Regions from separate parts of the Brevundimonas kwangchunensis genome, predicted to be linked through region 1. Evidence: predicted binding sites of a transcription regulator. Region 1 holds the regulator's gene; the other holds the start of a gene.
What was found. The regulator LexA, encoded in region 1, represses DNA repair genes until DNA is damaged. The targets are predictions, from matches to a motif close to ATGTTCNCNANNTGTTCT.
Positions count from the first base shown of each region.

Region 2: the regulator LexA is predicted to act here: its motif matches at 2,058-2,075, upstream of uvrA (excinuclease ABC subunit UvrA).

Region 1 covers NZ_BAAAGA010000007.1:96,964-101,280, reverse strand. Annotated here, with positions in the region: gene ABDZ95_RS13920 (anthranilate synthase component II) at 66-656, shown strand; gene trpD (anthranilate phosphoribosyltransferase) at 811-1,845, shown strand; gene trpC (indole-3-glycerol phosphate synthase TrpC) at 1,842-2,636, shown strand; gene lexA (transcriptional repressor LexA) at 2,742-3,434, shown strand; gene ABDZ95_RS13900 (ComEC/Rec2 family competence protein) at 3,415-4,317, opposite strand, start outside.
Region 2 covers NZ_BAAAGA010000005.1:132,974-137,290, forward strand. Annotated here, with positions in the region: gene uvrA (excinuclease ABC subunit UvrA) at 1-1,978, opposite strand, end outside; gene ABDZ95_RS09800 (hypothetical protein) at 2,125-2,550, opposite strand; gene ABDZ95_RS09805 (hypothetical protein) at 2,678-2,815, shown strand; gene ABDZ95_RS09810 (ABC-F family ATP-binding cassette domain-containing protein) at 2,781-4,317, shown strand, end outside.

The DNA of each region.
Region 1 (4,317 bases):
GTTAACGCAGACTTACCGTCGTCGTCGCCTTGGCGCGGCGGAGCCCAGCCCCTAGAACCTCAGCCATGATCCTCGTCGTCGATAACTACGACAGCTTCACCTACAACCTCGTCCACTACCTCGCGGAGTTGGGCGCGGAGACGCACGTGGTGCGCAACGACGACCTGACGGCGGCCGAGGCGTGGGCGTTGAAGCCCGAGGCCGTGCTGCTGTCGCCCGGTCCGTGCTCGCCGAACGAGGCCGGGATCTGCCTGGAACTGCTGGCTACCGCGCCGCTGGACATGCCGATCTTCGGCGTCTGTCTGGGTCATCAGGCGATGGGACAGGCCTTCGGCGGCGACGTGATCCGCGCCAAGGCCCTGATGCACGGCAAGACCTCGCCGATCGAGCATGAGGGCAAGAGCGTCTTCGCCGGCCTGCCCTCGCCCTTCACGGCCACACGCTATCACTCGCTGGCGGTGAAGCGGGAGACCCTGCCGGACGTGCTGGAGGTCACCGCCTGGACCGCCGACGGCGAGATCATGGGTCTGGCGCACAGGACGCGCCCGATCCACGGCGTGCAGTTCCACCCGGAATCCATCGCCACCGAACACGGCCACGACCTGCTGGCCAACTTCCTCGATCTGGCGGGCGTGAAGCGCCGGGTGATGGTCTGATGCCTGTGCCTGTCCGCTCATCCCCGCGAAGGCGGGGATCCAGTGCATGCAATGATGCAGCACAGGCGCTTCGCAGCGCGCTCCGGGTAGGCCGTGCCCGGACGTTCCCGTCGCACTGGGTCCCCGCCTTCGCGGGGATGAGCGGAGGGAAGACGTGACCGACGTCAAATCCCTGCTGGCCGCGCTGGTCGACGGCAAGGTGCTGTCGGACGCCGATGCGCACGCCTTCTTCGCCGCCTGTCTGCGCGGCGAGCCGACCCCGGCGCAGGTGGCCGCCGCCGTGACCGCCTTGCGCATTCGCGGCGAAACGGTCGGCGAGATCGCCGCCTTCGCCACCGCCATGCGCGAGGCGGCGGTGACGCTGGAGCATCCGTGGGACGTCATCGACACCTGCGGCACCGGCGGCGACGGGCAGCACACCTTCAACATCTCGACTGCGGCCGCTCTTGTGCTGGCCGGGGCGGGGCTGAAGGTGGCCAAGCACGGCAACCGGGCGCTGAGCTCGAAGTCAGGATCGTCGGACGTGCTGTCGGTGCTGGGCGTCAACCTTCAGGCCAGCCAGAAGCAGCAACTGCGCGCGCTGGAGACGGCGGGCATCGCCTTCCTGTTCGCGCCTTCCTATCACGGGGCCATGCGCCACGTCGGACCGGTGCGGGCCGAGATCGGCTTCCGCACAGTGTTCAACCTGCTGGGGCCGCTATCGAACCCGGCGCGAGCGCGGCGGCAGGTGATGGGGGTCTATGATCCCCGTCTGCTGGAGCCGCTGGCCGAGGTGCTGGGCCGGCTGGGCGCGGTGCGCGCCTGGACCGTGCATGGACAGGGGCTGGACGAGTTGACCACCACCGGTCCGACCGAGGTGGCCGAGTGGAAGGACGGGTCGGTGCGCCGGTTCACCGTGACGCCCGAGGAGGCCGGCCTGCCGCGCGCCTCGCTGGACGCGATCCGCGGCGGCGACGCCGAGACGAACGCCGCGGCCCTGACCGCCCTGCTGGACGGACAGGCCGGCGCCTATCGCGATATCGTGCTGCTGAACGCAGCGGCGGCGCTGGTGGTGGCGGATCGGGCGGAGACGCTGGCGGAGGGCGCAGCTCTGGCCGCCGCCGTGATCGACGACGGACGCGCCGCACAGGCTCTCGCCGGGCTGGTCGCCGCCACCAACACGCCGATCGAGGAAGAGGAAACCGCATGACCGACGTGCTGGAGCGGATCGCGGCCTACAAGCGTGAGGATGTGGCGGCGCGGAAGGCCGCCGTGCCGCAGGACGCCGTCGAGGCCCGTGCTCGCGAAGCCTCGGCTCCGCGCGGGTTCCGGGCCGCGCTGGATCTGCATGTCGTGGAGACGGGCCGCCCCGCCCTGATCGCCGAGATCAAGAAGGCCAGCCCGTCCAAGGGGTTGATCCGGCCTGACTTCGACCCGCCGGCGCTGGCCAGGGCGTATGAGCGCGGCGGGGCGACCTGTCTGTCGGTGCTGACCGACGGGCCGAGCTTCCAGGGCGACGACGCCTATCTGGCCGCCGCCCGCGAGGCGGTCGCACTGCCCTGCCTGCGCAAGGACTTCCTCGTCGACCCATGGCAGGTGGCCGAGAGCCGGGCTCTGGGCGCGGACTGCATCCTGATCATCCTGGCGATGATCGACGACGCGCTGGCGGCCGAACTGCTGGCCGAAGCCGAGCGCTTCGGCATGGACGCCCTGATCGAGACCCACGACGAGGCCGAGATGGCCCGCGCGTGCAAGCTGGGCGGCGATCTGGTGGGCATCAACAACCGCTCGCTGCGGACCTTCGAGGTCGATCTGGGCGTGACGGAGCTGCTGTCGATCCTGAGCCCCGTGCGCGCGCTGCTGGTGGCCGAGAGCGGGATCTTCACGCCGGAGGACGTGCAGCGGGTCTCCGACGCCCATGCGCAGGCCGTGCTGGTCGGCGAAAGCCTGATGCGCCAGGACGACGTGGAAGCGGCGACGCGGGCGTTGATGGCGGTCTGACGGCTCGCTAACCGGTCCTTAACCGGAACACCTCAGGAACGGATTGTGGACGTTTGCGGTTTGTTCCGCTAGCGTTCCCGAAACGGGATTCGCCTCGAGGTCTCCATGCTCACGCGCAAACAGCACGAACTGCTGATGTTCATTCACGAACGGATTCAGGAGACCGGCGTGTCTCCGTCGTTCGACGAGATGAAGGAGGCGCTGGATCTGGCGTCCAAGTCGGGCATCCACCGGCTGATCACGGCGCTGGAGGAGCGGGGCTTCATCCGCCGCCTGGCCCACCGCGCGCGGGCGCTTGAGGTGACCAAACTGCCGGAGCAGGCGACGCAGGGCGCGCCGCGCGGCCATTCGGGCTTCAAGCCGGGCGTGATCGAGGGCGGCGGGCGTCCGAAGGTCGCCGAACCGGCCAACGACACGCGCGAACTGTCGCTGATGGGCAAGATCGCGGCGGGCACGCCGATCGACGCCATCGAGCACGAAACGGCCCGCTATCCGGTGCCGGAAGCCATGCTGGGCGCGGGCGAGCACTATCTTCTGGAGATCGAGGGCGACTCGATGATCGAAGCCGGCATCCTCAACGGCGACATGGTCATCATCAAATCGACCGAGAACGTGAACTCGGGCGAGATCGTCGTGGCATTGGTCGAGGGCGAGCAGGCGACGCTGAAGCGGCTGCGCAAGAAGGGTCAGTCGATCGCCCTGGAGCCCGCCAACCGCAACTACGAGACCAAGATCTACGGCGCCGATCAGGTAGCCGTGCAGGGCAAGCTGGTCGGACTCATCCGCCGGTATCACTAAGGCCGGCGTCGCCGTATCGGCTCCACGGCCGATCGCCGCGCACTTCCGACACCCACAGGGCCCGCCAGCGGTTCGCCGTTGCGGGCCCTTCGCGTTTCAGCTCCACCGCCCCGCCGCGAGCGAAGTCGACGCCATCGAGGACGAGGCGGGCCGAGCAGGCCTGCGGCAGGTCGCTGACCGGTGCGCGGACGGCGATCACGGGCGCGGACTGGCACAGGGCGGCCAGCTGATCCTCTGACGGCGCGCGACGGCCCCACCACAGGGCGACGGGGCCGGCCTGGGGCGTCGCGGGGGCGCAGGAGAAGCGGGTGCAGCTCCAGTCGTTCGGATCGCGCTCCACCGCCAGCACGCCGCGGCGGCGGGACCAGACGTCGACGGCAAACTGGCGCACGCCGGGGCGGACGACGGTGGCCTCACGGTCAGAGACGAAGGCGGCCTGGGTTCCGCCCTCCCCGATCCAGAGGTCCGGCGGCGCGGGGCGCGGCCACAGCAGGACGGCGCAGGCGAAGGGCAGGCCCAGCCAGCGCAACGGCCCTCGCCAGAGGCAGCAGAACAGCACGCCGAGAAAGGCCACCGGCAGGGCGGCGGCGGGGGCGCTGGCCACCGTCTGCACCGCGCCCGGCAAGGCCGCGACCCATTCGCCGACGGCCAGCAGCACGCCGATGCCCTGCGCGGCGATCCAGAGGAAGGGCGCGCCGAGGCCCAGAGGCTCCAGCACGGCGCCGAGCGCCAGCGCCGGCATGATGATGAAGTCGGACACCGGCGCGGTCGCGAGATTGGCGATCAGGCCGTACATGGCCGTGCGGTTGAAATGCTGCATGGCGAAGGGGCCGGTGGCCGCGCCGGCGACGAGGCTGGCCAGCACCGCGGCCCCGACCCAGGC
Region 2 (4,317 bases), on a different contig from region 1:
AGGTCGACTTGCCGCCGCCGGACACGCCGGTGATGCAGGTGAACAGGCCGGCGGGGATTTCACCGGTGACGTTCTTGAGGTTGTTCCCGGTCGCGCCCGAGATCCTCAGCATCTTCTTGCGATTGACCGGGCGACGGCCCTCGGGCGGCAGCTCTATCTCGCGCTCGCCGGTCAGGTATTTTCCGGTCAGGGAGTTCGGGTTGGCCATCACCTCGGCCGGAGTGCCGTGGGCGCAGATCTGGCCGCCGTGGACGCCGGCGGCCGGACCCATGTCGATGACGTAGTCGGCCGTCAGAATGGCTTCCTCGTCATGCTCGACCACCAGCACGGAGTTGCCGAGGTCGCGCAGGCCCATCAGGCTTTCCAGCAGGCGGGTGTTGTCGCGCTGGTGCAGGCCGATCGACGGCTCATCGAGGACGTAGAGCACGCCGGTCAGGCCCGAGCCGATCTGCGACGCCAGACGGATGCGCTGGCTCTCGCCGCCGGACAGGGTGCCCGAGCTGCGTGACAGGTTCAGATAGTCGAGGCCGACATTGTTCAGGAAGCGCAGGCGATCCGTGATCTCCTTCAGGATCCGCCGGGCGATCTCCATCTGCTTGTCGGTCAGCTGGCCGTCGAGGCTCTCGAACCAGGCGAAGGCGCGCGAGATGGACAGGGTGGAGATGTCGGCGATGTCCTCGCCGGCGATCTTCACCGCCAGGGCCTCGGGCTTCAGACGCTTGCCGCCGCAGCTTTCGCACGGGGTCTCGGACTGGAAGCGGCCCAGCTCCTCGCGAACCCAGGCGCTGTCGGTCTCGCGCCAGCGACGCTCAAGGTTGGGCAGCACGCCCTCGAAGGCCTTCAGCGTCTCGTATTTCCGGGCGTTGTCGTCATAGACGAACTTGATCTTCTCGCCGCCAGAGCCCTGGAGGATGACGTTCTGGGCCTTGGCCGGCAGGTCGCGCCACGGCTTGTCCATCGAGAAGCCGTAGTGGGTCGACAGCGACTGCAGCGTCTGGGTGTAGAGGGGCGAGGGGCCTCGCGACCACGGGGCGACCGCGCCGCCATGCAGGGTCTTGTCGCGATCCGGCACCACCAGATCGGCGTCGAACGCCAGCTTCACGCCCAGTCCATCGCAAGCCGGGCAGGCGCCGAACGGGTTGTTGAACGAAAACAGCCGCGGCTCGATCTCGCTGATGGTGAAGCCCGAGACCGGGCAGGCGAACTTCTCGGAGAAGGTGATCCGGCGCGGTTCCTTCTCACCCTCGGCCGCGTTCGCCCATTCCGCCACGGCGATGCCGTCCGCCAGGCCCAGCGCCGTCTGCAGGCTGTCGGCATAGCGGCCTTCGAGGCCGGGCTTTGTGACGATCCGGTCCACGACGATGTCGATGTCGTGCTTGAACTTCTTGTCCAGCGCCGGGGCGTCCTCGATGGCGTAGAACTCGCCGTCGATCTTCAGGCGCTGGAAGCCCGAGCGCTGCCATTCGGCGATCTCCTTCCGGTACTCGCCCTTCCGGCCGCGCACGACCGGAGCCAGCAGCAGCAGGCGTTCGCCGTCGGGCAGGGCCGTCAGCTTGTCGACCATCATGGAGATGGTCTGGCTTTCGATCGGCAGGCCGGTCGCGGGCGAATAGGGCACACCCACGCGTGCCCACAGCAGGCGCATGTAGTCGTGGATCTCGGTCACCGTCCCGACGGTCGAGCGCGGGTTCTTGGACGTGGTCTTCTGTTCGATCGAGATGGCCGGCGACAGGCCCTCGATCAGGTCCACATCCGGCTTGCCCATCAGCTCCAGGAACTGGCGGGCGTAGGCGCTGAGGCTCTCGACATATCGACGCTGGCCCTCGGCATAGATGGTGTCGAAGGCGAGCGAGGATTTGCCTGAGCCCGACAGCCCGGTCATGACCACCAGCTTCTCGCGCGGGATGTCGATGTCGACGCCCTTGAGATTGTGCTCGCGCGCGCCGCGCACGCGGATGAAGTTGTGCTTTTCGGTCATGGAATCCGGAGAACGCGGAGGGGCCGGGGAGGGTCCGGCGCGACAGCGCTATATGGGGGATGGTTTGCTCAAGTCAGCAAGAACAATATGGGAACTCCTGCCACCTGTCGCCAGTCTGCTGACAACAGGGTGGCAACAAGTCCGGGTCAGGGTTTCAGGAACTCGCCGGCGTTGAAGCTGAGCGAGCAGCGGTAATCGCCCGCGCCGCCGGTGGAGCAGTGGTCGGCCCCGAACAGGTTGGCGATGATGCGGTTGGTCGAGCGGAAGGTGCGGCCGTTGGCGACGACCTCCGATCCCACCTCGGCGCTTCGGGCGGCGAGGGCATCGTAGAATGCGCGGGCCGGTGCGCCCGTGCAGGTGAACTGGACCATCTCAGTGTCTGCATCGTGGGCGCGCCCGTAGGTTCCGGCCGTCGCCGCCTGGCCGATGCAGTCGGCATACAGCCGGGCATGCGGTGCAGGCGTTGTGGCGATCGGGCTGAAATCGGCGGGGCCGGTCGGGGCGTAAGGCGTGCTGGCGCAGGCGGCGAGCAGGGCCGGGAGCAACAGGGCGAGCGGCTTCAGATGGCGCATTTCGGGTCCCTCCGCCGGCCACCCTGTCACGCCGTCGTCAGCGGCGCGAGGCCGAAAAGACTTGCGGACACGGACATTCGCACCCATCCTTTCCCTATCGAGTGAGTTCACTGGAGGCCCGACGATCATGATCAGCACGCTGGAAATCGGTTTCGCCCTTTCCGCTCCGTTGCTGCTCGTGCTCGCCTATGCCCTCGCTCCCAAGCCGAAACCCGTCCGCATCCGCACTCGTGACGCTCGATCGCGTCGCGGCCCGCACGCCTGACGGTCATACCCTTTTCTCTGATCTGAGCCTCGCCTTCGGGCGTGAGCGCACAGGCATTGTCGGCCGCAACGGCTCCGGCAAGACGACCCTGCTGCGCCTGATCCTCGGGCAAGCCGAGCCTGCCGAGGGGACCGTCGCGCGCGCAGGCACGGTCGGGTGGCTGGAACAGAGGCGCGATGCGGGGCCGGCCGAAACTGTGGCAAACCTGCTGGACGTGGCTGAACCACTAGCCATTGTCGCGCGCGTTTTGGCAGGCGAGGCAGATGGCGATGACTTCGATCTGGCCGACTGGACGCTGGACGAGCGGATCGCTGCGGCCTTGACCGATGTCGGTCTACCGGGGCTGAAAATGGCCCGTCACGCGGCGTCGCTGAGCGGCGGAGAGCAGACACGGGTTCGGCTCGCCGGCCTGCTGCTGCGTCAGCCGGACCTGCTGGTGCTGGATGAACCGACCAATCATCTGGATGCAGACGGACGGGCCGCCATCGCCGACCTGCTGGGCCGCTGGCCGGGCGGCGTCGTCGTGGTCAGCCACGATCGGGCCTTGCTGCGTCGCATGGACCGGATCGTCGAGCTTTCAGGGCTCGGTGTGGCGACCTATGGCGGGGGCTACGACCTCTATGCCGAGCGCAAGGCAGCCGAGCGGGCGACGGCGGAGCGGGATCTTGCAACGGCCGAGCGCGACGCCTCGCGCGTCTTCCGCGAAAACCAGAAGGCGGTCGAGCGGAAGGCCCGACGCGACAAGGCCGGACGGGCCTTCGCCGCCAAGGCGTCCGAGCCGCGCATCCTGCTGGGCGCGATGGCCGAGCGAGCGGAGAACTCCGGCGCGCGCGAGCATGCGCTGGCGCAGCGCAGGGCGGAAGAGGCGGAGGCTCAACTGGTCGAGGCGCGCGAGATGGTGGAGCGCATCCGTGCGCTGGATATTCCCATGCCCTCGACCGGCCTGTCCGCCGGACGAACCGTGGCGGTGCTGGAAGCGGCATCGTGGGTTGCGCCGTCCGGGCGAACCATCCTCGTCCCGACCTCGCTGCGGATCACCGGGCCGGAGCGGATCGCCGTCACCGGCCCCAACGGCGCCGGGAAGACGACACTGCTGAAGCTGCTGGCGGGCGAGCTTGAGACGACTTCGGGCCGAGTCGAACGCCCTGTGGCCGCCGCCCTTCTGGATCAGGACGCGGCAATCCTGCGGCCGGACGAGTCCTTGCTGGAAGCCTGGATGAGGCTGAATCCGGAGGGTACGCCGAACGAGGCTCATGCGGCCCTGGCGCGCTTCCTGTTTCGCAACACGGCTGCGCAGCGGGTGGTGGGAACCCTGTCAGGTGGCGAGCGGCTGCGGGCGGCGTTGGCCTGCGTGATGACCGGCAAGTCGCCGCCGCAACTGCTGATCCTCGACGAGCCGACCAACCATCTGGATCTGGAGTCGATCGCGGCGGTGGAGGCGGCGCTGCGGGTCTATGACGGCGCGCTGGTCGTGGTCAGCCACGATCCGGACTTTCTCGAGG